Regions from separate parts of the Pectobacterium nicotianae genome, predicted to be linked through region 1. Evidence: predicted binding sites of a transcription regulator. Region 1 holds the regulator's gene; each other region holds the start of a gene.
The links. The regulator CRP, encoded in region 1, controls carbon source genes, mostly activating them, when cyclic AMP is high. The targets are predictions, from matches to a motif close to ATGTGANNNNNNTCACAT.
Positions count from the first base shown of each region.

Region 2: the regulator CRP is predicted to act here: its motif matches at 6,656-6,673, upstream of cdd (cytidine deaminase).
Region 3: the regulator CRP is predicted to act here: its motif matches at 6,969-6,986, upstream of mlc (sugar metabolism global transcriptional regulator Mlc).
Region 4: the regulator CRP is predicted to act here: its motif matches at 3,711-3,728, upstream of MYB54_RS12815 (2-hydroxycarboxylate transporter family protein).

Region 1 is NZ_CP096821.1:431,625-439,120, forward strand. Features, by position in the region: gene pelA (pectate lyase PelA) at 1-1,095, opposite strand, end outside; gene MYB54_RS01830 (hypothetical protein) at 1,950-2,204, shown strand; gene MYB54_RS01835 (hypothetical protein) at 2,299-2,613, shown strand; gene MYB54_RS01840 (2Fe-2S iron-sulfur cluster-binding protein) at 2,798-3,100, shown strand; gene MYB54_RS01845 (hypothetical protein) at 3,104-3,778, shown strand; gene MYB54_RS01850 (aminodeoxychorismate synthase component II) at 4,053-4,628, shown strand; gene argD (bifunctional acetylornithine/succinyldiaminopimelate transaminase) at 4,748-5,974, shown strand; gene crp (cAMP-activated global transcriptional regulator CRP) at 6,198-6,830, opposite strand; gene MYB54_RS01865 (OsmC family protein) at 7,206-7,496, shown strand, end outside.
Region 2 is NZ_CP096821.1:3,110,155-3,117,650, reverse strand. Features, by position in the region: gene MYB54_RS13985 (dipeptide ABC transporter ATP-binding protein) at 1-228, shown strand, start outside; gene gsiB (glutathione ABC transporter substrate-binding protein GsiB) at 254-1,798, shown strand; gene gsiC (glutathione ABC transporter permease GsiC) at 1,907-2,827, shown strand; gene gsiD (glutathione ABC transporter permease GsiD) at 2,837-3,742, shown strand; gene MYB54_RS13965 (NAD-dependent malic enzyme) at 3,802-5,499, opposite strand; gene cdd (cytidine deaminase) at 5,706-6,596, opposite strand; gene MYB54_RS13955 (CidB/LrgB family autolysis modulator) at 6,770-7,465, opposite strand; gene MYB54_RS13950 (CidA/LrgA family protein) at 7,465-7,496, opposite strand, start outside.
Region 3 is NZ_CP096821.1:2,509,696-2,517,191, forward strand. Features, by position in the region: gene MYB54_RS11290 (pyridoxal phosphate-dependent aminotransferase) at 1-291, shown strand, start outside; gene ydfG (bifunctional NADP-dependent 3-hydroxy acid dehydrogenase/3-hydroxypropionate dehydrogenase YdfG) at 499-1,248, shown strand; gene MYB54_RS11300 (DUF1283 family protein) at 1,519-1,869, shown strand; gene MYB54_RS11305 (hypothetical protein) at 2,013-2,624, shown strand; gene MYB54_RS11310 (DUF1161 domain-containing protein) at 2,729-3,028, shown strand; gene MYB54_RS11315 (MDR family MFS transporter) at 3,090-4,577, opposite strand; gene bioD (dethiobiotin synthase) at 4,680-5,345, opposite strand; gene mlc (sugar metabolism global transcriptional regulator Mlc) at 5,479-6,696, opposite strand; gene MYB54_RS11330 (LysR family transcriptional regulator) at 6,997-7,496, opposite strand, start outside.
Region 4 is NZ_CP096821.1:2,856,127-2,863,622, forward strand. Features, by position in the region: gene citD (citrate lyase acyl carrier protein) at 1-108, opposite strand, end outside; gene citC ([citrate (pro-3S)-lyase] ligase) at 132-1,196, opposite strand; gene MYB54_RS12810 (fumarylacetoacetate hydrolase family protein) at 1,284-2,168, opposite strand; gene MYB54_RS12815 (2-hydroxycarboxylate transporter family protein) at 2,284-3,654, opposite strand; gene MYB54_RS12820 (ATP-binding protein) at 4,074-5,678, shown strand; gene MYB54_RS12825 (response regulator) at 5,770-6,471, shown strand; partial or broken gene MYB54_RS12830 (IS5 family transposase) at 6,690-7,133, shown strand; gene MYB54_RS12835 (AAA family ATPase) at 7,428-7,496, shown strand, end outside.

The sequences.
Region 1 (7,496 bases):
CTGGTTTTTACCTACGCCAGCATAGTTTGCCAGTTTATCCTTCACGCACTGTGCGGAAACTGGTGAGTAGCTATACGGAACGGCTGGGAATTTACCGGTGCTCTTCCAGTCATCCGCATTGATGTGCGGAGTAGACGGTTTACCCCAAGTGATCTTGTATTTAGCAAAATCAGATGGGCTGGTAATGTTGTTGTTACGGAGTTCCCAAGTACCGAAGTTGGAATCGTCGTTACGTGCAGTCACTGGGTTGAGTGCATTTTCGAACCAGTTACTTTCGATCAGCGCGATCCCTTTCTGACGGACGTTAAAGCCTGAACTTTTGATACCGTCATACAAGTTGTTATAAGCATGCACTTGACCACCACGTTGCAGCGGCAGACGTGAGTTAACATCGCTGTAAATATTGTGATGATAAGTCAGGTTACGACCGGTATCCGTGTTGCTTGAGCCGCTCAACCCGACCTTTTTCACGCCATGGATATAGTTGTAGGACACCGTGACGTTCGTTGACCCTTTCTTGATATCAACCGCTGATTCAAAGGTGGTGTCATTGTCTGGCGTACCAGCGCATTCGAAGTTCTTGGCGAAGATCTCGTTGTGGTCGATCCAGACGTTCGGCGTGTTATCAATGCGGATGGCATCGCCATCTTTTGCCCCGCCCGGCATATAGCCGAAGCGCATACTACGCACGACAACGTTGGAAGAGTTAACCATCCAGATACCGAAGTTAGCGGAAGATCCGTTGGTACCGAGGATGGTGATCCCTTTGGTGAACTCTTTGATTTCTACACCGCGCGGATCTTTGCTCCATTGGCCGCAGATGTTGGCTTCAGCAGCTTTGATTAGCGCATCTTCATTACCGTTATAGGTAATGACGAGCGGGTAGGCGCCACCTTTGACTGCTTTACCGCTTGAGTCCTTTTTCGCGGCCTCAATGATATCGACGATCTCTTGCAGAGAGCGTGCGGTTTTTTTCACAGCACCGGAAACGTCGCCGCCGTCAGTGGTGGCATAACCTCCCGTATTTGCCGCCATTGTCGGTTGGGCAGCGATCAGCAACAGCCCAGCGGCTGCAGAAGGCAGTAGGTATTTCATTATGTACTCTCCTTGACATAGAATTTTCTTGGGTATTTATCACTACACACCCTGTGTAATAAAAAAGGCTGTTTCAACAAAAATGAAACTAAGGTTTGTCTATAAAACCGAGCTAAGTGTTAACAGAAAAAATAAACAATACAAGATGGGGCGTTAAATATATTAATTAAATAACAGAGGACAGCTGAGAGGATTTGTGTTTATTGCTTTTAAATAGAAACTAATTTCCATTTAAATCATTTAAATTCATTGAGTTATGTTTTTTAATATGTGTTTTTTCAATCTGGATTCTTTATTTTTTATCCATCTAACATGCGTGGTTTATTCGCTTTCTTAGCAATTGTGATCGTCATCAAAAATTAAAAATAAATATCAATGGGAAGGTTTTTTTACCTGGCTACCCTCTTCCTTTTTCAAAAAATTAATTAATTCATGGGTTTTTGTGGTTATTGTTTTTTTGTTAAAAATAATTTCAGGGTAATCGTTTACTGTAATGAATCTAATAAATAAGGCCTATTAATAAAGATGGTTATTACGGAAATAAATTATTTGTGATCTATGTAATTATTATTGTGCTAACTTTATGTTCTGACATCGTGTAAACACATAGCCCCGATTTTCCTCTGTTTGCAGAGACGTTGTGTCGTTGAAGATTGCCGCTCACTGTTGTGGAGCGCTAAAAATAACTAAAAAGAGGGAGGCTGGCCATGTGTTGCAACCGTTTATCTGCATAAATATTTTCGCCACATATTTTTTGTTGACAAGATTGGTTTTTCTTGACTGTTAAATGTGTGAGAGGTAGCGTGATTGGAATACAGGGAAGCCATTTTCAAACACATCACCAGGATCGTAATATGTTCATTTCAGATAAAAAAATCGCAGCAAGTTTAATTGATAAATCAATCATTCTTATCGAACAAATCAAAGCAGAATTAGCGGTGCTGAAAACTGAATTACCTCAGGAAGAGTATGAAAGGTGCCTGCATGTTGCCGGGCACTTAATTTATACCTTAACCGGTAAGGTGATAAATGATATTTCTATTGATCATCCCGATTTAAAACCAGACGGCTTCACGGTTTATGTGAATAAGGATGTGAATGAGGCATAACGGTTAGGTTTTTCTAATGGGAAATGAAGTGAATTATAGGGTTTAAATGATTATTAGCATATCTTGAAAGGATTTATTTATGTTAAGGATGTCGATGTTATCAATTATTTTTCCATTTTTTATATCTTTATTTTTGTTTTCTAGCAACGCAGTGGGTTCAGAAAATAAAATTGTCTCTATTAAATTTTTAAATGGGAAAGCAAATTTTATAGAAAGTGATAAATCTTGCGTTGTTAAAAATAAAACAATAGATGATGTTGTTATTAATAACAATATTTCCATTAAAGAGATAGAGCAATGTATTGCGGAGTGCTCCTATCTCATTGGTATTCCTGGTGATTATGGAAGTTCGCGCTTCCACGCTTGTGTTACTCAGTGCAAAGGAATGATTCCGATGTGTACGTTCTGATCCATTTTTGAATTCAAGAAAAGCCATGCTATTAGAGTGAGTATAATAAAGTGAAATTAATAAACGCTCTATTCATTGGTATTACAATAGTATTGATAATTAGATTAATAAATAGGTAGTGGTTTTATAAACTATGCATCTTAATGGATTGTATTTAATTAATAATTTCAAAGGATGATACATTATGGCTAAATATACTATAACTATATTAAATTGCGGTAAAACGGATACAATAACATGCAGTGATGATACCTATATACTTGATGCTGCTGAGCAGGCCGGAATAGACCTTCCCTATAGCTGTCGGGCTGGTGCCTGCTCATCTTGCGCATGCACGGTGATATCTGGTAGTTACCAGGATAGCGATCAGTCGTTCCTCAACACTGCCCAACAAGGAATGTATATATTATCCTGTGTAACATACCCTTCATCAAACATGACAATAATGTCCCATGCTGAGGATGAGTTGATGAGCCTGGAGGACTGAGTAATGATTAGCAGAAGGACTTTTATCTTATCCGGTGTTGCATTCAGCCTATGTAGCCTGACATATAAAGCACACAGTGAAGTCGGTGGAAAATCCATATTAATAAATGCAGCATTAATTAATAACAGGGATGATATTAATGAACGGTTGGATAAATTTATCTTTAAAAAAGGTCAGTGTAATTCCGTTAAATCAACACAGCAGGATGCTGTAAAATTTATTATTAACGTTATCCGTAAGTCTACGATGGAACCTTTAACCGGAAGCAAAGTTGGCTTATGCCTTTCTGATGCCTTCAAAGCGAAAGGAAAACTTGCTTCTGCGAATCAGAGTTGCAATGTCACGTGGGCCGAAATTAGAGATGAAGCGCCTGTCGAGTTCACAACCTACATTCCTAAATTGTCGTTAAAAGGCAATAAGATTATGAATCCCATGGATATTATTATCCGAAATGAAAATAAATTTGGCGTCTATCGGTTTAATTTCCCCCTGGATTATTTATCATCGATAGGCATATTCCAGTCTAGCGCGAAAGATGCTGTAACGACTAACACTCTGACAGATATAGCAATCAAACTATATGGGGAAAAGCCAGATAGCTCCGTTGCTGAGCTAAGGCCTGAATATGTTGATGGTTTTTATCAGGTACCAATAACCTTTATCCTGGATGACGTTTAACGATCATGCTTGTCGCTTAATCAATATAGAACCAAACCAGAGATTCCGCACTGTTCTCCAATTTCATTTGGAATCTCTGCCTCCTATCATCCACTCGCCTCTGGATGCAGCTAGCGTCAACGTCGTGTCATCCTTCTAATCGCGTATACAGATGCAATAACCTGTGTTGCACTCGCCTATGAAAAACGCATCGACATAATTTTCGGGTATTATTGCTGGTATCAAACGTGGAGTTAATTTAAATAACCAATATCTATCAAAAGATTAAGTCAATATGCTGCTAATTATCGATAACTACGACTCCTTTACCTACAACCTTTACCAATACTTTTGTGAGCTTGGTGCACAGGTTGTGGTGAAGCGTAATGATGAACTGACGCTGCGTGAGATTGAACAGCTTGCGCCTGAGCGGTTGGTTATTTCACCGGGCCCTTGTACGCCGGACGAGGCGGGCATTTCACTGGCTGCAATCCGTCACTTTGCCGATAAATTGCCTATTTTGGGCGTGTGTCTTGGCCATCAGGCGATGGGACAGGCGTTCGGCGCGCGTGTGGTGCGGGCACGGCAGGTCATGCACGGGAAAGCCTCAGCGATTGCGCATAGCGATACGGGGGTTTTCACGGGGTTGGCACAGCCGTTGACGGTCACCCGTTATCATTCACTCATTATTGATTCCGCCTCGCTACCCGATTGCTTTGAAGTCACGGCCTGGAGCGAACATGAAGGAAAGCGTGATGAGATTATGGGGATTCGCCATCGCGCATTGCCGCTGGAAGGGGTGCAGTTTCACCCAGAGAGCATTCTTAGCCAGCAAGGGCATCAGCTTTTGGATAATTTCCTTAAAATTTAGCGATATAGAAAGTTATTCTCCTCAGTAGCCGATTTAATATTGCCTGAAATTGATTTTTTATGCATATTTAGTGACTATATTTTCATTCCGATATGATGGACAGCAGAGTGAGGCAGCAAATGGCAGCAGAGCAGAAAGCAGTGACACGGGATACTCACGATAAAGTGATTTTGCCAGTTTATGCACCCGCGAAGTTTGTACCCGTGAAAGGTAAAGGGAGCCGCGTCTGGGATCAGGACGGTCGCGAGTATATCGATTTCTCCGGCGGTATTGCGGTTACGGCGCTGGGTCACTGTCATCCTGCATTGGTGAATGCGTTGCAGCAGCAGGGTGAAAAGCTGTGGCATACCAGCAATATTTTCACTAATGAGCCTGCGTTGCGCCTCGCCAGCAAATTGATTGATGCGACTTTTGCCGACCGTGTGTTCTTTGTTAACTCCGGTGCCGAGGCCAACGAAGCTGCCTTTAAGCTGGCGCGTCACTATGCGGTTAAACGCCATAGTCCGTATAAAACCAAGATCATCTCCTTCTACAATGCATTCCATGGTCGGACGCTGTTCACCGTTTCGGTCGGCGGACAGCCTAAATATGCCGATGGCTTCGGGCCTAAGCCTGCCGATATTGTTCATGTACCCTTCAACGATCTGGCTGCTGTTAAAGCGGTGATGGACGATCATACCTGTGCAGTCGTGCTGGAACCGGTTCAGGGTGAAGGGGGGATTACGCCTGCTACGCCTGAATTTTTACAAGGCGTTCGCGATCTGTGCGATCAGCACAAGGCGCTGCTGGTGTTTGATGAAGTGCAGAGCGGAATGGGGCGTACTGGCAAACTATTCAGCTACATGCACTACGGCATTACGCCGGATATTCTCACAACGGCTAAAGCACTGGGCGGTGGTTTCCCAATTAGTGCAATGCTGACGACGGAAGAGATCGCATCGGCCATGACGGTTGGGGTACACGGCACCACCTATGGCGGCAACCCGCTGGCCTGTGCGGTGGCGGAAGCCGCGCTGGATATTATCAATACGCCAGAAGTGCTGTCAGGCGTGGCGGATCGCCACGATCGCTTTGTCAGTGAGCTTGAGAAAATCAATCAGCAGTTCGGTGTATTCGAACAGGTTCGCGGTATGGGTTTGCTGCTGGGTGCAGAACTGAAACCGCAATGGCATGGTCGTGCGGGCGAGTTTCTGGCGGCGGCAACGTCTCAGGGGCTTATGGTGCTGATGGCTGGGCCGAATGTGATCCGCTTTGTACCGTCGTTGATCATTGATGAAGATGATATTGCGCAGGGGATGGCGAAATTCGCTAAAGCCGTCGCGCAGGTCGTTAACGCAGCAAACTGATTACGTTACGCCATAAAAAAACGTAGGGAACGTTTTTCAACGTCGCTTGCGACGGCCCGTTAGGGTGGCGGCCAGGGATGGCACGCCATAAAAAAACGCAGGGAACGTTTTTCAGCGTTGCGTTAGCAACGACCCGTAGGGTGGTGAGCAGGAAGCTCGCCATAAAAAAAGCGTGAGGCCGAGGCTTCACGCTTTTTTATTGGTAGGGTACAGCGACAGGGGCTTAGCGAGTGCCGTAAACGACAATCGTTTTACCGTGTGCAGAGATCAGGTTCTGGTCTTCTAACATTTTCAGAATGCGGCCCACGGTTTCACGCGAGCAGCCAACGATTTGCCCAATTTCCTGACGGGTAATTTTTATTTGCATGCCATCTGGATGCGTCATGGCATCAGGTTGTTTGGCCAGGTTGAGTAGGGTTTGGGCAATACGGCCGGTCACATCAAGGAAGGCGAGGTTGCCGACTTTCTCAGAGGTAACCTGAAGTCTGCTGGCCATTTGCGCAGACAGACGCATGAGGATATCCGGGTTAACCTGGATGAGCTGGCGGAATTTTTTATAGGAAATTTCAGCCACTTCACAGGCAGTTTTTGCCCGCACCCAGGCGCTGCGCTCCTGACCTTCTTCAAACAGGCCGAGCTCGCCGATAAAATCGCCCTGATTGAGGTAGGAAAGAATCATTTCCTTGCCTTCTTCATCTTTGATTAGCACTGCGACAGAGCCTTTCACGATGTAGTAAAGCGTTTCTGCTTTTTCACCTTGGTGAATCAGCGTGCTCTTCGATGGATACTTGTGAATATGACAATGGGAAAGGAACCATTCGAGAGTTGGATCTGTTTGCGGTTTGCCGAGAACCATTCGCTATCATCCTCTGTTGTAATTCACTGCGCAAATTACAGGGGTCAGAGTTCCCTGTACGGCGTGTTTAACTGCTAAAAAAATAAAATTCAGTCTAGGCAGAATGACGTCAGGGAATATACTGAAACCACTGTACCCTTTATTTTCCGGTTGCTGCCTTGCCGCACCGTAAACGTGGCTGGGGTATGTCTGGCCAGGTCATCATCTTCTTCGTTTCTGGGTTTGTCCAGAAAAGGTCTATTCTATTTTCGTTTTAACACAGCTTTAAGGACGTGTCTTGTGTTGTCTCGCTTCAGCATGACAAAGCGCTGATTAACGCTGGTTTTTGTACAGTAACGGTATAAATTTTCAAAAAATTTTTAGTGGAGAGGCATCATGCAGGCACGGGTAAAATGGGTTGAAGGCTTAACGTTTTTGGGCGAATCCGCATCAGGACATCAGATATTGATGGACGGCAATTCCGGTGATAAAGCGCCCAGTCCGATGGAAATGGTGCTGATGTCTGTGGGGGGATGCAGTGCGATTGATGTGGTATCGATTCTGCAAAAAGGCCGCAACGATGTAGCGGATTGTGAAGTGAAATTAACGTCAGAGCGTCGGTCTGACGCGCCGCGTTTATTTACCCACATCAATCTGCATTTTATCGTGACGGGAAAAGGATTGACC
Region 2 (7,496 bases), 2.2 Mb from region 1:
GGCTCGCGGCAAGATGTATTCGAGCGCCCTCGGCACCCTTATACCCGCAAGCTGATGTCGGCAGTACCGGTTGCCGATCCCTCACGCCGTCAGCGTGAGCAGGTGCTGCTGGTTGATGAAATACCCAGCCCGATTCGGGCGCTTGGCGACGAGCCGATCACGGCGCCTTTGGTTCAGGTCGGTGAGCGGCACTTTGTTGCGCACCATCCAATAGCAGGCGCGTATTGACAGGGATTCACAAGGAGAACGTAGCATGAGCGTAATGACGATAAAGCAGCGCTGGTTAGTGGTCGCAGGCGTAACCGCTGCGATGGCGGCTTCACCCGTCTGGGCGGCCAAAGATGCGGTTATCGCCGTGGGTTCCACGTTTACCAGCCTGGATCCGTATGATGCCAACGATTCGCTATCGCAGACGGTGGCGAAGTCCTTCTATCAGGGGCTCTTTGGCTTCGATAAAGAGATGAAGCTGGTGAACGTCCTGGCGGGCAGCTATGACGTGAGCCCCGATGGTCTGACGTATACCGTCAAGCTGCATCCGGGTGTCAAATTTCACGATGGAACGGCGTTCAACGCCGCCGCCGTGAAAGTGAATCTGGATCGCGCCAGTAACCCCGACAATCGCCTGAAGCGATATAACCTGTTCAAGATGATCGAAAAAACCGAGGCGGTTGACGATCTGACGGTGAAAATTACGCTGAAGACGCCGTTCTCGGCGTTCGTTAACAATCTGGCGCATCCGGCGGCGGTGATGATCTCGCCAGCCGCGTTAAAGCAGTACGGCAAGGACATTGGTTTCCATCCGGTCGGCACCGGCCCGTACCGTTTTGTGACCTGGAATCAGACCGATTTTGTCAAAGTCGAGAAATTCAACGGCTACTGGAAGGCCGGGCTGCCGAAGCTGGACAGCATTACCTGGCGTCCAGTCGTCGATAACAATACGCGTGCGGCGCTGCTGCAAACCGGTGAAGCGCAGTTCGCTTATCCGATACCGTTCGAGCAGGCCAAAGTGCTGGAGAAAAATGACAAGCTGGCGCTGGTGGCGTCGCCGTCGATTCTGCACCGCTACATCAGTATGAATGTCACGCAGAAGCCGTTTGATAACCCAAAAGTGCGCGAGGCGTTGAACTACGCGATCAACAAAGAGGCGCTGATTAAAGTGGCGTTCTCCGGCTATGCGACACCAGCCGAAGGGCCACTGCCGAGCAGCATTGATTATTCAGTAAAATATCATCCGTGGCCTTACGATCCGGCCAAAGCGCGCGAACTGCTGAAAGAAGCGGGCTACCCGGATGGCTTCACCACTACGCTCTGGTCATCGCATAACCACAGTACGGCGCAGAAAGTCTTGCAGTTCACGCAGCAACAGCTGGCACAGGTCGGGGTGAAAGTGCAGGTGACTGCGATGGATGCAGGACAGCGCGCAGCGGAAGTGGAAGGCAAGGGCGTGAAGGAAACGGGCGTTCGCCTGTTCTACACCGGCTGGTCGGCCTCGACGGGTGAAGCCGACTGGGCGCTGTCGCCACTGTTTGCCACGGCTTCCTGGCCACCCGCACAGTTCAACACGGCGTTTTACAGCAATCCGCAAGTCGATGCGGATCTGGCGAATGCGCTGAAAACGACGGATCGGACGGAAAAGCAGAAGCTATACAAAGATGCACAGGACAAAATCTGGGCAGATGCACCGTGGATTTTCCTGGCGACAGAGCGCCTGGTGTCGGCGAACAGCAAAAAACTGACCGGGTTCTACGTGATGCCGGATACCTTATTCAGTTTTGAGGATGCCGATTTAGCGGAGTAATCCGCTGCAAAAGAATGACCAGGGAGTCGGGTGGCCGTGAGGCTGCCCGCAGTGGTCAACACACGTTCACTTATAGGGAGTCCGACGCATGTCTGTGGAAAACTGTTCATGCTGAATTATTTTATTAAACGACTACTGGGACTGATTCCCACGCTCCTGATTGTGATGGTGCTGGTGTTCCTGTTCGTTCATCTGTTACCCGGCGATCCGGCGCGTTTAGCCGCCGGGCGGGAAGCGGATGCTGCCGTTATTGAGATGGTCCGGCAGGATCTGGGGTTGGATAAACCGCTGCCGCACCAGTTCTGGCACTTCTTTACCAATATCCTGCAAGGGGATTTTGGTACGTCGATCGTATCGAAACGCCCCGTCACCGAAGAGATTGCCATGCGCTTTATGCCGACGTTTTGGCTGACGGTGTGCAGCATGGTGTGGGCCGTAATTTTTGGCATGGCGATCGGTATCGTGTCCGCCGTGTGGCGCAACGGCTGGCCGGACAGAATCGGGATGACGCTGGCCGTCTCCGGTCTCTCTTTCCCTGCGTTTGCGCTCGGCATGCTGTTAATGCAGGTCTTTTCTGTTGAACTGGGATGGCTGCCGACGGTGGGGGCAGACACCTGGCTGCACTATATTTTGCCCTCTCTAACGCTGGGCGCAGCCGTGGCGGCGGTGATGGCACGGTTTACCCGCGCGTCGTTTGTTGATGTCTTGCAAGAAGATTATATGCGTACGGCGCGGGCAAAGGGCGTGCGCGAATCGCTGGTGGTGGTGAAGCACGGGCTGCGCAATGCGCTGATTCCGGTGGTTACGATGATGGGGCTGCAATTTGGTTTCTTGCTCGGCGGTTCAATCGTCGTGGAGAAGGTCTTCAACTGGCCGGGGCTAGGACGGCTGCTGGTGGATGCGGTGGAGATGCGCGACTATCCGGTGATTCAGGCCGAGGTGCTGCTGTTTTCGCTGGAGTTTATTCTGATCAATCTGCTGGTAGATATGCTGTATGCCGCGATTAACCCAGCCATTCGTTATAAATAAGGAAAGGGAATGAGACACTGGCGACGTAACGCTATGCTGGCAACGCTCCCTGTCATTAGGGATAAATCGGTTCGTACGCCGTGGCGTGAATTCTGGCGGCGCTTTCTTCGGCAACATGTCGCGGTCATTGCTGGCGTGTTTGTGCTACTGCTGATTGCGATCGCGTTTCTGGCACCGTACCTGATCCCCTATGATGCCGAGACCTATTTCGATTATGAGCGCCTGAATGAAGGTCCGTCGGCGGCACACTGGCTGGGGGTGGATTCATTAGGACGTGATATTTTCAGTCGGATCCTGATGGGGACGCGTATCTCGCTGGCGGCGGGCATTCTTTCGGTGCTGGTCGGGATGATTATCGGCACGACACTCGGTCTGGTGGCGGGTTACTACGAAGGGTGGGCGGACAGGATCATCATGCGCCTATGCGATGTGCTGTTTGCCTTCCCCGGTATTCTGCTGGCGATTGCCGTTGTGGCGATTATGGGCAGTGGGATGGCGAATGTGATTGTCGCCGTCGCGATTTTCAGCATTCCGGCTTTCGCCCGTCTGGTGCGCGGCAATACGCTGGTGCTAAAGCAGCTTACTTACATCGAATCGGCCCGCAGCATCGGTGCCAGCGACCGGACGATCCTCTTTCGGCATATTTTGCCCGGTTCGGTGTCTTCTATCGTGGTGTTTTTCTCGATGCGCATTGGGATGTCGATCATCACGGCAGCCAGCCTGTCATTTTTAGGGCTGGGCGCACAGCCGCCGATGCCGGAGTGGGGAGCGATGCTGAATGAAGCGCGGTCGGATATGGTGATTGCCCCGCACGTCGCGATCTTCCCTAGTCTGGCGATCTTTCTGACGGTTCTGGCGTTTAATTTACTGGGTGACGGTTTGCGCGATGCGCTCGACCCGAAATTGAAAAACTGAATAAAAAAGCAGTGATAAAAAAAGCGCGGCATTTGCCGCGCTTTTTAGCAGTCAGACCGTTAGAACGAGGTACGTTTGTAGCTGCGGTACTGCGGTTGCCAGAAGTTATGGTCAATCGCCTTCTGCAACGCATCGGCTGACGTCACCACGGCTGCGCCTTGCAGCTGTGCGGCTTTACCCACATCCAGTGCAATACGCTTGGACACCTGCTGGATATCGGACAGATCTGGCAGCAGCGCGCCTTCACCGTTATTCGCCAGCGGCGAGCAGTCAGCCAGCGCACGGCTCGCGGCCATCAACATACCGTCAGTGATACGTTTGGCACCCGACGCCAGTACACCTAACCCGATACCTGGGAAAATGTAGGAGTTGTTGCACTGGGCGATAGGGAAAACTTTGCCCTGATAGTTAACCGGAGCGAACGGGCTGCCAGTTGCGACCAGCGCTGCGCCTTCTGTCCAGCGAATGATATCTTCTGGACGGGCTTCCACGCGGGATGTCGGGTTAGACAGCGGCATCACGATAGGACGCGCGCAGTGCTTGTGCATTTCACGGATGATTTCTTCCGTGAACAGACCCGGCTGGCCGGATACACCGATCAGGATGGTCGGCTTGGCATTGCGTACCACTTCCAGCAGTGAAATCGCGTCGCTGTTGCAATCCCAATCAGCCAGCAGTTCACTTTTCTGCACCAGCTTGCTCTGGAAATCGAGCAGGTTCGGCAGCTTGTCCGTCAGCAGACCGAAGCGGTCAACCATGAAGACGCGTGCGCGTGCTTCTTCTTCGCTCAGCCCTTCAGACTTCATCTGTGCGACGATTTGCTCAGCGATACCACAGCCTGCGGAGCCCGCACCCAGGAAGGTCACGGTCTGATCGCGTAGCTGAGTGCCTGCTGCACGGCTGGCGGCAATCAGGCTGCCAATCGCAACGGCGGCGGTGCCCTGAATGTCATCGTTAAAGCTACAGATCTCATCACGATAGCGGTTCAGCAGCGGTGTCGCATTTTTCTGTGCGAAGTCTTCAAACTGCAACAGCACGTTCGGCCAGCGGCGCTTAACGGCCTGAATGAATTCGTCAACAAATTCATAGTATTCGTCGTCGGTGATACGCGGGTGGCGCCAGCCCATGTACAGCGGATCGTTCAGGCGCTGCGGGTTGTTGGTGCCGACATCCAGAACGACAGGCAGAGTGTAGGCTGGGCTGATACCGCCACATGCGGTGTACAGCGACAACTTACCGATTGGAATCCCCATGCCGCCGATACCCTGGTCGCCCAGACCCAGAATACGCTCACCGTCGGTTACAACGATGACTTTTACATTCTGCTTGGTGGCGTTTTGCAGCATATCGTCGATATGCGCGCGGTTAGGGTAGGAGATAAACAGGCCGCGTGCGCGACGATAGATATCGGAGAAGTGTTCACAGGCTTCGCCAACGGTCGGGGTGTAGATGATCGGCATCATCTCACTGAGGTGACCGTCCAGCAGGCGGTAGAACAGCGTCTCGTTGGTGTCCTGAATGTTGCGCAGGTACACGTGTTTTTCAATATCGTGTTTGAATTCCTGATACTGACGCCAGGCGCGTTCTGCCTGTTCTTCGATAGTTTCGACGGCTTCAGGCAGCAGACCATGCAGGTTAAAGTTAGCGCGTTCTTCTTCGGTAAACGCGCTGCCTTTATTCAGCAGGGGAAATTCAAGCAAGATTGGGCCAGCGTAGGGAATATGGAGAGGACGTTTGCTTTCGTATTCTAATTCCATGACTTTTTACTCTCGGATAACAGAAAAAACTCAGGTGTTGTCGATAAAAACTGTTGCGGATCTTAAATTACCCAGAAAATATGTACAGGAATTGTTAATTTAAATAGTTACAGATGGCTTGCATCTTAGTCAAAATGCAGGCTTTATCGATTCACCTCTCGTTTCTCACACTTCTCTTTGCTGAAATCCTGTGCTGACCTCTGCCGTTATTCCTCAATAAAGTGATGTTCAATGTCGGTACAGCCCAATTCAGCCAGCATAATTTGCGAAATGGCCCAGTGGCTGACAACCGCATGACGACGCTCAACGACAGCCGCGTGTTTAATGGTGCACGGTTCGTCACCAGCAAGGTTCATCAGATTCAATGCAACTTGCAAAGGCGGCAGGCTCGGGTTGAATGCCGCATTTTCTGCGTAGCGTCCGGTATAAATGTTGCCACTTGAGGTTTCCAGCGCAATGCCGCTGATGGCTTTGCTATAGGGCGCGTGGCTACGGTTGGCGGCATCCAGCGCCCGACGTGCAAGCGCGTTCACATTCTGCAAGGTTACGCCGTGGTTGACGTCATCCATCAGTAAGGTATCGATGTGCAGATCGACGGGGCCAAAGGAATCCGGCAGATAGTGGCTGAGCACCGCAGGCTGGCGACCCGGCAGTTGAATGCGTAGCGACGCGGCATTACGCAATTCATTCATAAACTGACGACAGTGGCCGCATGGCGTGTAGTTCACGGTCACGGCTCGCAATCCACGCTCATTGCGCATCCAGGCGTGGCTGACAGCGCTTTGTTCGGCATGCACCGTTTGCTGCAACTGAACCGCGCTGAACTCCATGTTGGCACCAAAGTAGAAATTGCCACTGAGCCCTTGCGCAATTGCGCCAACCTGAAAATTCGAGATAGGCGCTTGTGCGCAGGCAGCGGCCAGAGGCAATAGCGCAAAGGCCAACGCGTCGGCGTCTAGCTGGCTGGCTTCGCAGACGGCATTCACGTCGTCTGCGGTGAGCATGGCGGCGAAATCGGGTTTATCGATCAAGGGACCGATCGCGGCTTGCAGACTGGCAGGTAATTGCTGGAAGGCGTTTTCAAATCGTGGATGCATATCGGCGTACTCTTTTTACCCGTCAATGGCGTCATGTTAGGTAGCAGAGTAGCAATAAATTGTGATCAAAATCTCTTTGTTGAATGAAAGGGATGCAAATTAACTGCTAAATGCGAGATGTATCTCAATTTTATGGCGGGGCGATGCGAGGCACGCACCATCTCCCGCTAGATTCAGCCTGCGACGTGCAAGAGTAGAGGGAAGATGAGCGGCGCAATCAGCGACGTGATGATCCCGCAGATGACCAGCGCCAGCGAACTGAATGCACCTTCCTGATAGTCAACCTCTGCACAGCGCGCCGTACCGAGTGCGTGTGAGGCGGTACCCATCGACAGCCCACGCGCGGCTTTAGTTTTAATACCGATGCGGTTGAACACACTGTGGCCTAAGACTGCGCCGAGAATACCGACAAAAATCACACAGACGGCGCTGATAGCCGGAATCCCGCCAATCGAGCTGGCGACGGCCATCGCAATCGGCGTGGTGACGGATTTAGGCAGCACCGAGGCGGCGATTTCTGGCGATGCCCCCATCCACAGCGCCACCAGCGTGCCGGAGATAATGGCAGTCAGGCTACCGATAAAGCACACGCTGATGATCGACTTCCAGCGCGCGCGAATTTGGTGCAGCTGTTCATAAAGCGGGAACGCCAGCGCGACCACCGCCGGTTGCAGCAAATCGTTAAGGACTTTACTGCCCTGAAAATAGTGCTCGTAGGGAATCTTCAATACCAGCAGCAGCGGAATAATAATCGCCATCGACACCAGCAGCGGGTTCAACAGGGAAATCCGGGTCAGCACGGCCAGTTTACGCGCGGCGAAAAAGACAATCAGAGTGAGGGGCAGCGACCACCACAAATAGCTGAACATTATTCATTATCCTTCGGCGGCGTACGATCGC
Region 3 (7,496 bases), 2.1 Mb from region 1:
GCAGCATTCATTACCTACAGCAAAAAGAGTAATGATGTGTCACGTCAAATCCTGCTGAAAGCGTTGGATGATCTGAAACTGCCTTACTTACCGTCAGAGGGAAATTTTGTTTTCCACCAGTTGGTCGTGCCGCTGAAGGATTACCAAAAGCATATGGCAGACGCGGGCGTGTTGATTGGTCGCGCGTTTCCTCCGGCGGATAACTGGTGTCGTATCTCGTTAGGGACACCGCAGGAAATGCAGTGGGTCGCGGATACCATGTGCGAATTCCGTAACAAGAACTGGATTTAATCCTTCGTAATACCCACCTTGCCGCACCGCAGTGGCCGACATTCGCCTCTCGTTCTGAGGGGCGATTATTCCTGAACCGTATCGTTGAAACCGGAGTAACGCTTGACCCACGGGGAATTGCGCGGCTAAATGATCGCATGCCTTTCATTATTTATATTGATATCAGGCACAAGCAACATATGAAAACGGTCAGGGAGAAATAAGAGCATGATTATTTTTGTTACCGGTGCAACGGCTGGGTTTGGTGAGTCAATTACGCGTAAATTCATTAGTGCAGGCCATAAAGTGATCGCAACTGGCCGCCGTCAGGAACGTCTGGATGCGCTGAAGGCAGAACTGGGCGATGCGCTGTATCCGTTAAAACTTGATGTGCGCGACCGTCAGGCGATTGAACAGGCTGTTGCTGCACTGCCAGCCGAATGGCAGACAATTGATGTGCTGGTGAACAACGCCGGGCTAGCACTGGGTCTGGAACCTGCGCATAAAGCCTCGGTAGACGATTGGGAAGACATGATCGATACCAACAACAAAGGGCTGGTGTTCATGACACGTGCGCTGCTGCCTGCCATGGTGGAACGTAATATCGGTCACGTCATCAATATCGGTTCTACCGCAGGAAATTGGCCATATGCAGGCGGTAACGTGTACGGTGCCAGCAAGGCGTTCGTACAGCAGTTTAGCCTGGGATTACGTGCCGATCTGTCTGGTACCCGAATCCGTGTAACGAATATCGAACCGGGCTTGGTCGGTGGAACGGAGTTCTCGGCCGTGCGTTTCAAAGGTAACGATGACAAAGTCAGTAAAACCTATGACAACACGACGCCGCTGACCGCCGAAGATGTATCCGAAGCCGTTTTCTGGGTCGCCACCCTGCCAGCACACGTCAATATCAATACGCTGGAAATGATGCCAGTCAGCCAATCTTTTGCTGGGTTAAGCGTACACCGCGAAGGCTAATCATTACTGAAACACAAGAATTAAGGGCATGAACACGGTTTCATGCCCTTTTCTATGGGTCACACACTGGAGTTTGCCAGATACTGAGCGGTTATAGTGCCGTTGAAGCGAAGGATGTATACTTCTCGCTATAGGTAACCTTCCTTTTTGCACAATGCGCGGAGGTTACAGGGAACGGCGGTCGTCTTTTGTTGTCTATCGCTTGCCGTGCGCTTTATCGTTCCGCGGCACCGGCGTTTGTTTTTATCATTCGTTCTGTCAAGGTGAAACATGAACCACTACTCTTTTTCTTCTCTGATTCGGGCTCTCATCCCGCTTTCTTTGGTTATCGTTTCCGCTGCCTGGCAGCCTGCCGCACTGGCAGATACGCGCCACATCATTGTTGATTCCGGCGACAGCGCATTGTCGAAAGAAGCCGCGCGTCAAAGCAAAGAGCAATGGGACTCAACCCGCTCACTGCGTAATAAAGTGAATAACCGCGTTGAGAAAGAATTCGATAAAACGGAAAAAGCGATTGATGGGCGTGAAAAATGCAACGCCAGCTATAACGTCAATGCTTACTGGGAAAGCACGACAGAACGCTGTCTCGACCGCCGCAGTGGCCGCCCCGTTACCCCCTGATTTTTCACCCACGCCTTCTGGCGTGGGTTTCCCCTTTTCTCTTTGTCGTAGCCTGCGCCCGAAGGTGCCATCACCGTTAAACTCAACGATTATCGCTCGTACCAACACGCATTTTTATTCAAATGGAGTGCATCAGGATGAATATGGATTTAGCACGATTATTTCCACGCGCTTTTCACCTCAAACTGTGGGGCGTGTTTATCATGTGTCTCTTGGTCAGTTCGTGTGCAAGCACTTATCCGAAGACGGATAACATCACAGCTATCACCAATAACAATGGGACGCTTATCGCTGAGTCTGCTGACTACGTTTATAAATTCTCCGACGCCCGCGCTCAAAAAGAGTATCAGGACTATTACGCATTTTATCGTGATTACAAAGACATCATCACCGGCGTGAGGGTCGATTTTTCTCTCCGTAATGGTCAGGTCTATGCGAGGTATAAAAACGTGATTGATACTCGCCGATTAACCAAAGAGCAGGAAGTCGATTTACGCGAACTCTACGCGGCGAACATTCCCACGACAAATGGGAAAGGTGAAGTCACCTTTAGCGCAAACGGCACATTCAGTAAGAAAGAAGGTTCACTGGTCAGCTCGACCCAAAATGGGCGTCTGCCGCAGCCTATTCCAGTAGTCATCAACAGCAGTGATAACTCCGGCAAAGAGGTGCTGCTTGCTCCCCTCATGATTCCAGCCGTTGTCCTTTTCCCGCTATTTATGATGTATGGCTGCGCTACCGGGCCCTGCGTTTAACCTTCTCCGGGCCATCATTGATGGCCTGAATCCGCGGCTTTTTCGCGTTATCGTCATCGTTTGATATACTCAAAGAGACTTTTTTCAGAGAAAAGGATCAAAAGATGAAAAAAACCGTCATTTTTGGTGCCGCGTTATTCCTGGTTGCTCCGTTGGCTGCACAGGCATCTTGCGAGAGCGTGAAAGCGGATATTGCCCAGAAAATCATCGCCAACGGCGTACCAGAATCCGGTTTTACGCTGGATATTGTCCCGAACGATCAGGTGAATCAGGCCGGAGGTCAGGTGGTTGGTCACTGCGAGAGTGATACTCACAAGATTGTTTACACCCGCCATGCTGAGGGCGACGCCAATACAGAAAGTGCGCCAGCGCCAGCAGAAGGTCAACCGACGACCACACCGTAACCCTTCCTCTGGATGTTCAAAATAAATGTTCAAAAGGCGCTTTCGCGCCTTTTCTTTTGCCTTATTTTTGTCGGGTTTCAACCTGCCCTGGTCGCTGGCTCGCGGGGATCATTCTGGCGGAAAGCAGCGTGATAGCCGCGATGAGTGCAGAAACGATAAATACGCCGTGGATAGACGAGGCGACTTGCGATGCCAGCGTATCGAGCTGGTTTACGCTCAGCAGGATACGCTTAGCGGGATCCATCAGCGTCTGGAGTGGATCGCTCACTTCCGGTAATCGCCAGTGCAGACTGATGTTCAGCGTCGCGCCAAGGATTGCCGTTCCCAGTGCGGAACCCAGCATGCGGGTAAACATGGCAGAGGCCGTTGCAATGCCGCGGATGGAGTAGTCCACCGAGTTTTGTATCGATACCAGAAACGTGGTGCTACTTAGCCCCATTCCTGAACCGATCAAAAATGCCGCGAGCCGCGCCCACATCAGGTTGCTGTCCGGTTGAACGGTTAGCAGCGTCAGGCTACCGATAATCAACACAATACCGCCGAGCATTGCCGTAAACCGGTAAGACGTCCACAGCATTAAGCGCCCGCTCAGCGTGCTGGCCAGTGGCCATCCAATCGACATCATCGCCAGTATACTGCCGGCTTCCAGCGGCGTTTTCCCCATCACGCCCTGGATAAACGTTGGCAAAAAGGCGCTCACACCCATCATGGCGGCCCCGACGACCAAGCCACCGAGATTACCGGCGATAATGACCCGATTGCGCCACAGCGCCAGCGGAAACAGCGGCTCCGGCGTACGCTTTTCCTGTCGAACTAACAGAATGCTGCCGACAGCAGAGATCGCAAGCAGCGGGATCACCCAGTAGCCAAACACCTCAGCCTGTAGCAGCGCCATCAGCAAACTGGCGACGGACACAATCAGATAGAACGCCCCCATCCAGTCCAGTTGATGCTGGCGTACGGCATTGATCGTTGGCAGATAACGCGCCAGCAGGAAGATGGAGAACAGCCCAATCGGCACGTTGACCCAGAAGACCAGCGCCCAGTTGAAGTGTTGCACGATAAACGCCCCCAGCAGCGGGCCGATAATCGCGGAAAAGCCCCACACGCTGGACAAATAGCCCTGTATTTTCGGACGCTCGGTTGAGCTATACACATCAGCAACAATGGTGAAGGCAATCGGCGTAATCGCGCCCGCCCCCAGCCCTTGCAAAGTGCGGAAGACGATCAGCCAGCCCATCTGCGTCGAGAATCCGCATAGAATCGACCCCAGCAAGAACACGATCATGCCGAAGAAGAATATCTTTTTGCGGCCATACAGGTCGGCCAATCGGCCATAAATTGGAATACTGATCGACTGTGTCAGCAAATAACCCGCAAAGACCCAGCCCAATAGGGAAAACCCGCCTAAATCGGCGATGATGGTCGGCAGCGCGGTGGCGACAATCGTCACTTCAATCGCGGCCGTGAACATAGCCAACATACAGGCAATTAAAATCCAATGGCGATGTGGGACAGGTGTTTGCTGCTGGTTATTCTCTGTTTTCATTATATTTTCAGGATAAGAAGAAAAACTGCCTGTGAGTATAACAGGTGGCGTGGCGGAGAAAATTTATTCCCGCAGAGAAGCGGGAATAGAAGACGAAAGAAATTAGTAACTGACGGCAGAAAGATCGATATAAGACGAGAGATCCCGCTGTTCGGCGCGCGGCAAGTAAGGCAGTTCACCCAGCTGCGGTGCCGGAATTTTTTTCCGCAGAACGTGAATGATTTCTGCGTAATTCGCCAGTCCGGGGTTAATACGGTTAGCGACCCAGCCAACCAGCGGCAAACCATCGTTGATGATCGCCTGTGCCGTCAGCAGCGCATGGCTGATGCAGCCCAGTTTGATGCCAACAACCAGCACGACAGGTAGCTGTTCCTGCACCACCCATTCGGAATACGGACGCAGATCGTTCATGACGGTTCGCCATCCGCCTGTCCCTTCAACCACCACGATATCCGCCGTCTCACCCATGTGGCGCAGGCCTTGCGTCATCGTGCAGTAATCAATGGTTCCTTCACTGGCGCTGATTTCATCTTCCCGCAATGCGATAGGGTTAACCATGTTATAGGGCAATTCGAGCGTCGAGGCCGCCTGTAGCAACAGTGCATCTTTATTACGCAGGCCTGCTTCCGTCTCTTCGCACCCTTTTGCTATCGGTTTGTAGCCCGCAACCGATTTGCCTGCCAGCGCCAGTTTTTGCAGTAGCGCCTTGGATACCACCGTTTTGCCAACGGCGGTATCAGTACCAGTGACAAAAATACGTTTCAACATGGGATAACTCCAGACCACCTGAATACCAAAAAACAAGCACAGCCAAAATGCTTTCCAAGCGTGAAAGTCTAGGCTATGCCTCATTCGGGCGGTTTGCGTTAGCGCAATGTTTTGTTGCTCTACGCCTTTATGGTTATCCCTGTAGCAATTTAACCAGCAGCGATCCGTTATAGAGCGCGTCTTTTACCAGTGCCGCTCCAGGCATCGTACCCTGATTGTAGAACTGGGTCGCTTCCACCTGGATGTTGTGGCTATAGGGCGGGAATGATTGCTGTTGAATACAGCCTAAAATGGCGGGGTGTAAAATACTGGCCGCTTTATTCAGGGGGGAGCCCACCAGAATTTTATCGGGATTGAAGAGATTCACCATGATGGCGACTATTCGCCCTACGTTATGGCCGACATCGTTAATGATATCTTTGGCTAACTGATCGCCTTTGAGCGCCGCGTCACACAGGTTCTCAACGCTAAGCGGCGAACCGTGCAGAAGTGAACTCATGGAGGTATTCATGCGCTGTTGCGCCAGTTCCAGCATATTTTCCGTGCTGGCGACGGTTTCCAGACAGCCGTGATTGCCGCAATAGCAACGTTTGCCATAAGGATCGACCTGCGTGTGCCCGATTTCGACCAGATTTCGACTCCCTGCGTGCAGGATACGGCCACCAGTAATTACGCCCGCGCCGACGTTATGGTCGATCACCACCTGAATCACATTTTGGCAATCGCGCGATGCGCCGTATAGCGCTTCGGCCATCGTCCAGGCGCAGATATCGTGCTGCAAATACACGGGCAACCCCGTGCGCTGTTCCAGCGCGGGGCCAATCGCCATTTCCTCAACGTCATAAAACGGCATCCGGTGAATGATGCCCTTGCTGGCATCAATCATGCCCGGCGCGGTAATGGCGATTGCCGTTAGTCGCTCCAGCCGCTTTTGATGACGAATAAAAAATTGGTCAATCTCATTCAGAATACGTTCAAGCAGCGGCTGCGATGACGTAGCGGGAAGCGGGATTTCCTCTTCCACAACCAGCTTGCTGCTGAGATCGCGCAGCGCCAATAACAGGGTATTGTGGCTGATACGTGCGGAAAGATAGTGCCAGGCTTCGGTATCCAGAATCAGGCCGATTGCGGGACGCCCCCTGCTGCCCACATCCTGGTATTCGGTTTCCTGTACCAGATGGGCTTCCAGCAGTTCGCGGACGATTTTGGTAATACTGGCGGGCGCGAGCTGAGCGCGTTTGGACAGTTCGATACGTGATATCGGGCCGTACTTATCGATCAACCGATACACCGCACCGGCATTCATTTGTTTGATTTGATCGATGTGTCCTGGTTGACCGTCGGATATCACAAACCTGGCTCCTACTCATTATATACCCGTCATACTTCAAGCTGCATGTGCGTTGGCTTCAGTCAGTCACCCGAATCACTTACCTGAGTAAGCTCATCGGGATTCCTTCCCTTGCCGCCTTCCTGCACCCCGAATTATTTAGGGTATATCTGGCACTGCTGTTGAAAAATTTATCTTTATTATTGCGGCATGACTATTTTTCACGCTGCAAAATAAAAAAACTGCGGGTATGGTGGGGCTTTTCACTAAACTCGTCAAATATTTGATTCGTTATGTGATTTAGCGCGCATATTTTAACGATTATCCGCCCAGCATCAGCGACATCAGCACTTTCGCAGCAGCACTTTGCGGCTGATGTCGTGCCGTCACCAGCCAGACTTCCGTTGTGGCGTCTTCTTCTTCCAGCAGCAAATATTTCACGCCATCGACCCGAATACGCAAAAACGATGCTGGCAAGATGGACACGCCCAATCCCGCGGATACCAGGCCGACGATGGTCATCGCCTCGCCCACTTCCTGCGTAATGTAGGGGCTGATGCCATAGCGTTTCAGCAGCGTCAGCGTATCGTCATACAGCGCCGTTCCAACCGCGCGCGAAAAGAAAACGAACGGCTCATTTGCCAGCTGTGTGATGTTGATTGCTCGCCCTGCGTCCTGTTGCGCTAGCGGATGGGACTCCTGCACGACAGCGATCAGCGGTTCACGCAGCAGCAACTGATGATCCAGCGCGTCTGGCAACGGATTATTGCGCATAATGCCGATATCAAGCTTACCGTTCAGCAGCGGTTCAATTTGCTGCT
Region 4 (7,496 bases), 2.4 Mb from region 1:
GACTTCGCTGTTAATGACCACGGTGAGTTTCCCGTCAGCCGGTGCCACTTTGACCAGCAAATCGCTGGATTCAAAGGTGCCAGCAAGGGACTCCTTAACAATCTTCATAGACTTATCCTGATTAATTTTAATTACGCGTATTCGGGCTCGTAATAGCGCTGTAAATGCGCAAAGGTTGAGGCTGGCACGATGTCCTGAATACGGCTGTACTGCCGAAGCTTGAGTAATTTCCTGACTTCCGAAGCGGAAATAGCCAGTCCTGAGGTTTGCCGTTTACGTTCAATTTCAACCACGCTTAGCGCCGGGGAAGACACCGTCTGGTCTTTCTCCAGCCAGTAGTGCATGTCCTGATTGTACTGATACGTCACCGGGCAAAAGGGTTCGGTGCCGACGAAGCGCTGGGTAATACCGAGCGCCGGCGCGATATATTTCCTGAAAATGAGTAAATCCAGCGCCGCATGAGCACGGGTGATGAGTTTCTCTTCCTTCAGGAAATAGCCGGGAAAGGTCGCCTTAGAGATCATGTAGTTCGAACCGGCATGTACCGTCACATTGCGGATGTGTTCCACGCCGCGCTGCACCATCTCCAGACGCTCGCTGAACGGGAAAAAGGACACGTCTTCACGCACCACGAAGACGTGCAGCCAGTCACACGACTGTGCCGCATGCTCGGCCAGATAGCGGTGACCCAGCGTGAAAGGGTTCGCGTTCATCACAATCGCGCCGATCTTTTTATCTGTCCGCGTCGCAAGCGGTTCAGGGTACGCAAAGGCCGCCAAAGACTGGCAATACTGCTGGATGCCAATCGGCGTGTTTTCCATCAGTACCGCGCTGTCCTGATAACACACCAGCGGGTAGAAGCCACATCCGCGAAAGATGTCGACATTTTCCGGTCGGGTATAGAGAAACAGGTGGAAGTGGCCGCGCTGCGCCGCCTGCTGCATGACTTCATTCACCACCTGCACGCCCAGATTGAGGTGTCTGAATTCAGGATCGACCGCAACGCACTTTATGGTGTTGGCGGCCAGCCCTGCGCAGGCAATCAGCCGCCCGCCCCGTTTGCCCACCACAACAATGTCAATATCGTCATCCATGCCGAGCTGGCAGTGTGCGAGGAACTGGCGCACCGCGTTCCTCTCCTGCTCCCGAAGGCGCACATCCAGCGTGTCAAAAAAGACGGAATCATTGGCATACATCACGGTTCTTCCTGCAACTCGAATTATTTAGGCAATCTATTGCAGGCTGCCGGTTTAGCGCCGGCAGCCTGGTACTTACATTTGCACTCAGTGCGCGACGGCTTCAGCGGCAGCCGGAACCGATTTCACCGGCGCAGCGGCATCCACGATCGTGTTACGCAAATGGCCAATGTTTTCGATTTCAACTTCAATACAGTCACCCGCGTTCATAAACAGCGGCGGATTGCGTTTTTTACCCACGCCGCCCGGTGAACCGGTAATGATCACATCGCCAGCACTCAGTTCGGTGAAGGTGCTGATGTATTCAATCAATTCCGCCACTTTGTGGATCATGCTGCTGGTATTGTCGTCCTGCACCATGCGGCCATTCAGATACGTACGGATTGCCAGCACATGCGGATCGGGAATTTCATCCGTGGTGGTCAGATAGGGGCCGAACGCACCGGTTTTCTGCCAGTTCTTGCCTGCGGTAAACCAGCTATGCTGCCAGTCACGCGCAGAGCCATCCATGTAGCAGCTGTAGCCTGCAACATGAGAGAGCGCGACATACTGAGCAATATTCTGTCCACCTTTACCGATAACGACCGCCAGCTCACCTTCATAATCAAACTCGCTGGAGTAATGCGGTTTGATCACCGGCGTCGCATGTCCGGTTTGCGAATCCGCAAAGCGCACAAATAATGTTGGCGCGGGATTCTCTTCATTAAATTCCTGACGTTTAGCGGCGTAATTCATCCCCACGCACAGGATTTTCCCTGGTGCGGTAATAACCGGTAAGAACGTCACATCCGCGACCGGAATATCCGGCGTGCACATACTGAATTCGTGTGCCACCTGTAACGCATTCTGCGCCAGCAGTGTTTTCAGATCGGGATAGCGGTGACCAATTTTACCGCCGAGATCGATTAATCCCGTTGGCGTATAAATGCCGTAACTGTCCTTACCGTTATAACGATAGCTTGCAAGTTTCATAATATTTCCTGTGCAAAATAAGCCCACGCGCATTGGCGGTTTTTATTTCGTTAACTCAACTCATTTTTAATACAATCTTTCTTTAGCCCAGCGCCTTCTTATTTTCTGCATGGCATCAGACTAAAAAGTTGGCGAGCACCAGTAGTGAAATCGACACGTTAATCGCACCGCCGATACGCGTAGCAATCTGCGCGAATGGCATCAGCACCATACGATTACCTGCCGTCAGAATGGCGACGTCACCGGTACCGCCCTGTCCGCTCTGGCAGCAGGAAATAATGGCAACATCAATCGGGTGCATACCGATTTTTCTACCCACAAAGAAACCGGTCGCGACCAGCGTCACCACGGTAGAAATAATCACCAGCAGGTTTTGAATCGTAAAAGCGTTCACCAGTTCCTGCCACGGCGTAATCGCCACGCCAACGGCAAACAGAATCGGATACGTCACAGAGGTCTGGAAGAATTTATAAACGACCTGAGAACCTTCCAGCATTTTCGGTGAAACACCGTGAGCCAGCTTCACCAACACCGCCGCGAACAGCATGCCAACCGGTGCTGGCAGGCCAATGACTTTGTGACCAAGCATACCCACCATGTACAGCAGGATTGCCAGCAGCGCGCCAGAGGCAATCGTCGTGACATCTGCTTTGCCACTAAAGGCAGAAGCCGGTGCGCTGCTTGCGCCGCCACTCAGGTTATTGTCTTTATTCGGCATCAGTTCGCCTTCACCGGTCAGGTGTGGATAGCGTTTACCCAACTGATTCAGAACACCGGCAAGGATGATGGCAGTCAGGCTGCCCAGCATGACGATAGGCAAGACGCGTCCCAGCGCAACACCCTGATCCATATGCAGAATCGTGGCATAGCCGATAGACAATGGGATAGCACCTTCACCCACCCCGCCCGCCATAATCGGCAGAATAAGGAAGAAGAAGATTTGGAACGGATCCAGGCCGAGCGCAATACCTACGCCCATGCCCACCAGCATGCCGGCAACTTCACCGCACAGCATAGGAAAGAAAATACGCAGGAAGCCCTGAATCAGCGTCTGCCGATTCATACTCATGATGCTGCCGACAATAATGCAGCAGATATAGAGATACAGGATGTTGGTGCTTTTATAGAACTTGGTCGTGGATTCAACGACAACGTCCGGCAGCAGGCCATAATGCACCATCGCCGAGGGGATAAAGGTCGCGCAGATTGCCGCCGCCCCCATCTTGCCGATAATCGGCAGACGTTTACCAAATTCGCCGCAGGCAAACCCGAAGAACGCCAGCGTCGCCACCATCACGACGATGTCGCTCGGCAGCTTGCCACTCAGGCAATCGATACCGATTAATACCCCCGCCAGCACAAAGAGTGGCACAGGGATAATACCTACTTTATAGGTATCCAGAACGTGCCACCATTTTTCCTTTAATGAGGCCTTCCCAGCCGCCTCATTATTTACCACAATATATGAATCATCAGTCGTACTCATAACTCTGTCCCCGTTTTATTTTGTCCGCGAATGATAGGGGGCGGTTAACTATTATTATGTGATTCCCTTCAAATTAAAAAATGAGTTTTAAAGGCGTTTATGGTTTTTATGGTTTATATTCAGAAATCGTTTATTAGGCAGGCAGTTAGATGATTTTACACGCAAAATAAACTTTACGGTTTCTATGGAGTTTATGGTTTTTATTTCCTAAAAATGACTATGTTGATAAAACGTAATTAAGTTGTTTATTAAAGAAAACAGATGCGTTTAATTTTATCTATTTATTACCACCATCATATTGGTAACAACATATTTAAACGTGTTATTGCTCACAAGTTTTTTCCTCTCAGCCCATTCTTATTACCATTCGTGATAAATTCATCAGCTATTTTTCGTTCATCAGCAGGTTACCGCACATCATGAGAGTGGGACTTTCCTTTCATATCAAATTATTTATCTATTTGATCGTCTTCTTCTCTTCATTACTTCTGATGACGGGTATTTATTATTATCACGATATCGATAAGCAGCTGTATTCCGAGCTGGGTACGCGCGCGCAGGTACAGGCCAGAGAAATCGCCATCATCCCGACACTAGTTGAATCGGTAAAAAATAGAGATATCAAACAGATATACACCCTCGCACAGCAATTAAAACAGCGCAGCGACGCCAGCTATATCGTGATCGGCGATAATCAGGCGCGTCATCTGTTTCATTCTGAATACGCGGAAAGCGACAAGCTCGTCGGCACGCAGATGGTCGGCGGCGATAACTTCGACGTATTAGCGGGAAAAAGCGTGATCACCGTGCGCCACGGCAGCATAGGCGTCTCGCTACGCAGCAAAGCGCCAATCGTCGCTGACGGCCAGGTTATTGGTATTGTCTCCGTCGGCTATCTAAAAACCCATATCGATAATCTGACGTTCAGTAAACTGGCGCATATCCTGCTGGCGATTTTGGCGATGTTTGTCGCGCTGTTTCTCTTTTCCTGGTGGTTCTCGCGGAATCTGAAGAAACAGATGTTTGGCCTCGAACCTCTTGAGATTCGTATGCTGGTCAGACAGCAGAAGGCTCTGCTCGAATCGATCTACGAAGGGGTGATCGCCATTGATAAGCAGCACCGCATTGCTGCCATTAACCATGCCGCCAAAGAAATCCTCGGGCTGAACGAACCATCTTACCTATTGCGCGGCAAGCCGATTGATACCGTCATTAAGCCTGTGCCCTTTTTCTCCGGCGAGGCCATGTGGAACAGCGACACCCACGATGAAATCTGCCGTTTTAACCACGCTACCGTGATTGCCAGCAGAGTGCGGATCATGCTGGAAGATGAGCTTCAGGGCTGGGTCATCAGCTTCCGCGGTAAAAACGATATTCACACACTTAGCATGCAACTCAGTCAGGTGAAGCGTTACGCGAATAGTCTGCGCATTTTGCGCCACGAACAGCTGAACTGGACAGCGACGCTGGCCGGGCTACTGCACCTAAAACGCTATGACGAAGCCATCAAATATATTGAAGCGCAGTCGGAAAGCGCGCAGGTGGTGCTGGATTTTGTTTCGCGTCGCTTCTGTTCACCCGCGCTGTGCGGGCTGCTGCTTGGCAAGTACGCGACGGCACGGGAAAAAGGCATTGAGATTGTTTTCGACCCACGCTGCCAGCTCACCCACATTCCCCCCACGCTGAGCGAAACGGAACTGATGTCCATCATTGGTAATTTGCTGGATAACGCGATGGAAGCCACATTAGCCACCACCGCGCCACATTATCCTGTCGAGGTGTATATCTATAACAGCGAACAAGAGCTGGTTATTGAAGTCGCCGATCAGGGAACGGGTATCGATCCGGCCATTGCCGATAGCCTGTTTGAAATGGGCGTGACCAGCAAAACACAGGGCGATCACGGGCTGGGGCTGCATCTGGTCGCCAGCTACGTCAATCAGGCTCAGGGAATGATCGAAGTCTCGGCCAACCAGCCGAATGGCAGCATATTTTCCCTATTTATTCCGATGTCCCCCCAATAAGTTGAGCGGCGCGTAGTGAACAACGCACAGGCCGCTTGAGGTATAGCGGACACACTATTTTATAATTCAGAGACTAACAGGGATTCACACCATGCAGCACACTGAACATTTCGATGTTTTAATCGTTGAAGATGAAAGTAAGCTGGCAACTATTCATGCTGAATTTATTGAGAAACATTTCAATCTGCGTGTCGTCGGGATTGCCGCTACGCTTTTTGAAGCCAAAAAGCTCCTTCAGCAGCACAGGCCGCGCCTGATCCTGCTGGATAACTATTTGCCTGACGGCGAAGGAGTTTCGCTGATTGAAAGCCAACTGCTCAAAGGGATGGACTGTTCCGTCATCTTTATTACCGCCGCCAGCGATATGAATACCTGCGCTCAGGCGATTCGCTGCGGGGCTTTTGACTACATTATCAAACCGCTCTCCTACCCACGGCTGCGCTCTTCGCTGGAGCGATTTATTCAATTCGTGAAAACGCAGCACACCTACAAAATTGTCGATCAGCAGAACGTCGATATTCTCTATCAGTTGCAATCATCCGGCACAGCCACCTCCTCGTCAGCAAAAGGTATTGAAGAGAACACGCTGGGGCTGATCAAGCAGATTTTTGCCAACAATGACGGCGAGACACTCTATTCTGTCGATGATATCGTCGAAAAAACCGGGCTCAGTAAAACGACCGCGCGCCGCTATCTGGAGTTCTGCGTTGAAAACCAGTTCCTCGACATCGAAATGCGTTACGGCAAGATTGGACACCCACGCCGGCTATATCGCACAAAAAACACCCACTAGATTCCTCCCCCTATCCTATGGCGGCGAGGTTAGCCGTCATAAGGCATTCGGCACAGTCAGACGACAATGTGCGATAAAAATTGAGATAAAAGTCAGATAAAGTAATAACGTCATTCACTACTTGGGTATGCTTCAGTAGCATTAAGAATCTATCCCAAAAGGCGTTATCATTAATAAACAATGAGCATTAATGATGGAGGAAATCGTGGCCAATAAATGGTCGTAACCCCACAGACAGAGGAAAACAGGGCGTAAAGCGCAGTCTGCTGACCGATGCTAACGGTTTGCCGCTCTCTGTGGTGGTTGCTGGAGCAAATACCCACGATATCAAGCTGGTTGCAGCGACGCTTGATTCGCTTGAGACGGGGCGTCCTGGGAGAAGGTTGCATTTGTGCATGGATAAAGGTTATGACGCTGAGTGGTTGGAAAACAGCTTGAAAGAACGTCGTTATGTGCCGCATATCAGGTCGAGGAAAGAGGAATCAGAAGTTATCAGGACAGATGGCTTTAAAGCACGTCGTTGGGTGGTAGAAAGAGCACATAGCTGGCTGAACCGCTTTCGTCGAATCCTGATCCGTTGGGAGAAAAAAGTCGAGAACTATGAAGCGATGCTGCATTTTTCCTGTGGCATTATTGTTTGGAATAAAATCCTATTGGGATAGCCTACTAAGTAGTTTCTCGATGAAATTATTGATTCGGTTGCTATGTCAATGGTATTTGAAGCAGGTAAACCTTCAACTAAGATTGAAAGCTCTTCAGAAGATGTACGTAAAAGGTTCGCAATCCTGTCTGTTATCAGTCCTAGTCTGAGCAACCTAATGGTATGTAGATGTTTAATAAATCAGAACGGCTGTTCTAAAATAATGTACAGTTTTTTCTTAACGACTAAAGAAATTAGATTAGTTAGGGTGTATGATTATATGCAATGCTTAGATAATTTTATGTAAGAATACTATATGAACTTTACTTTAATTCCCAGCAATCAAGCGATGCCTTCGTCTGGTTTAAATACTGCTTATCTGAGA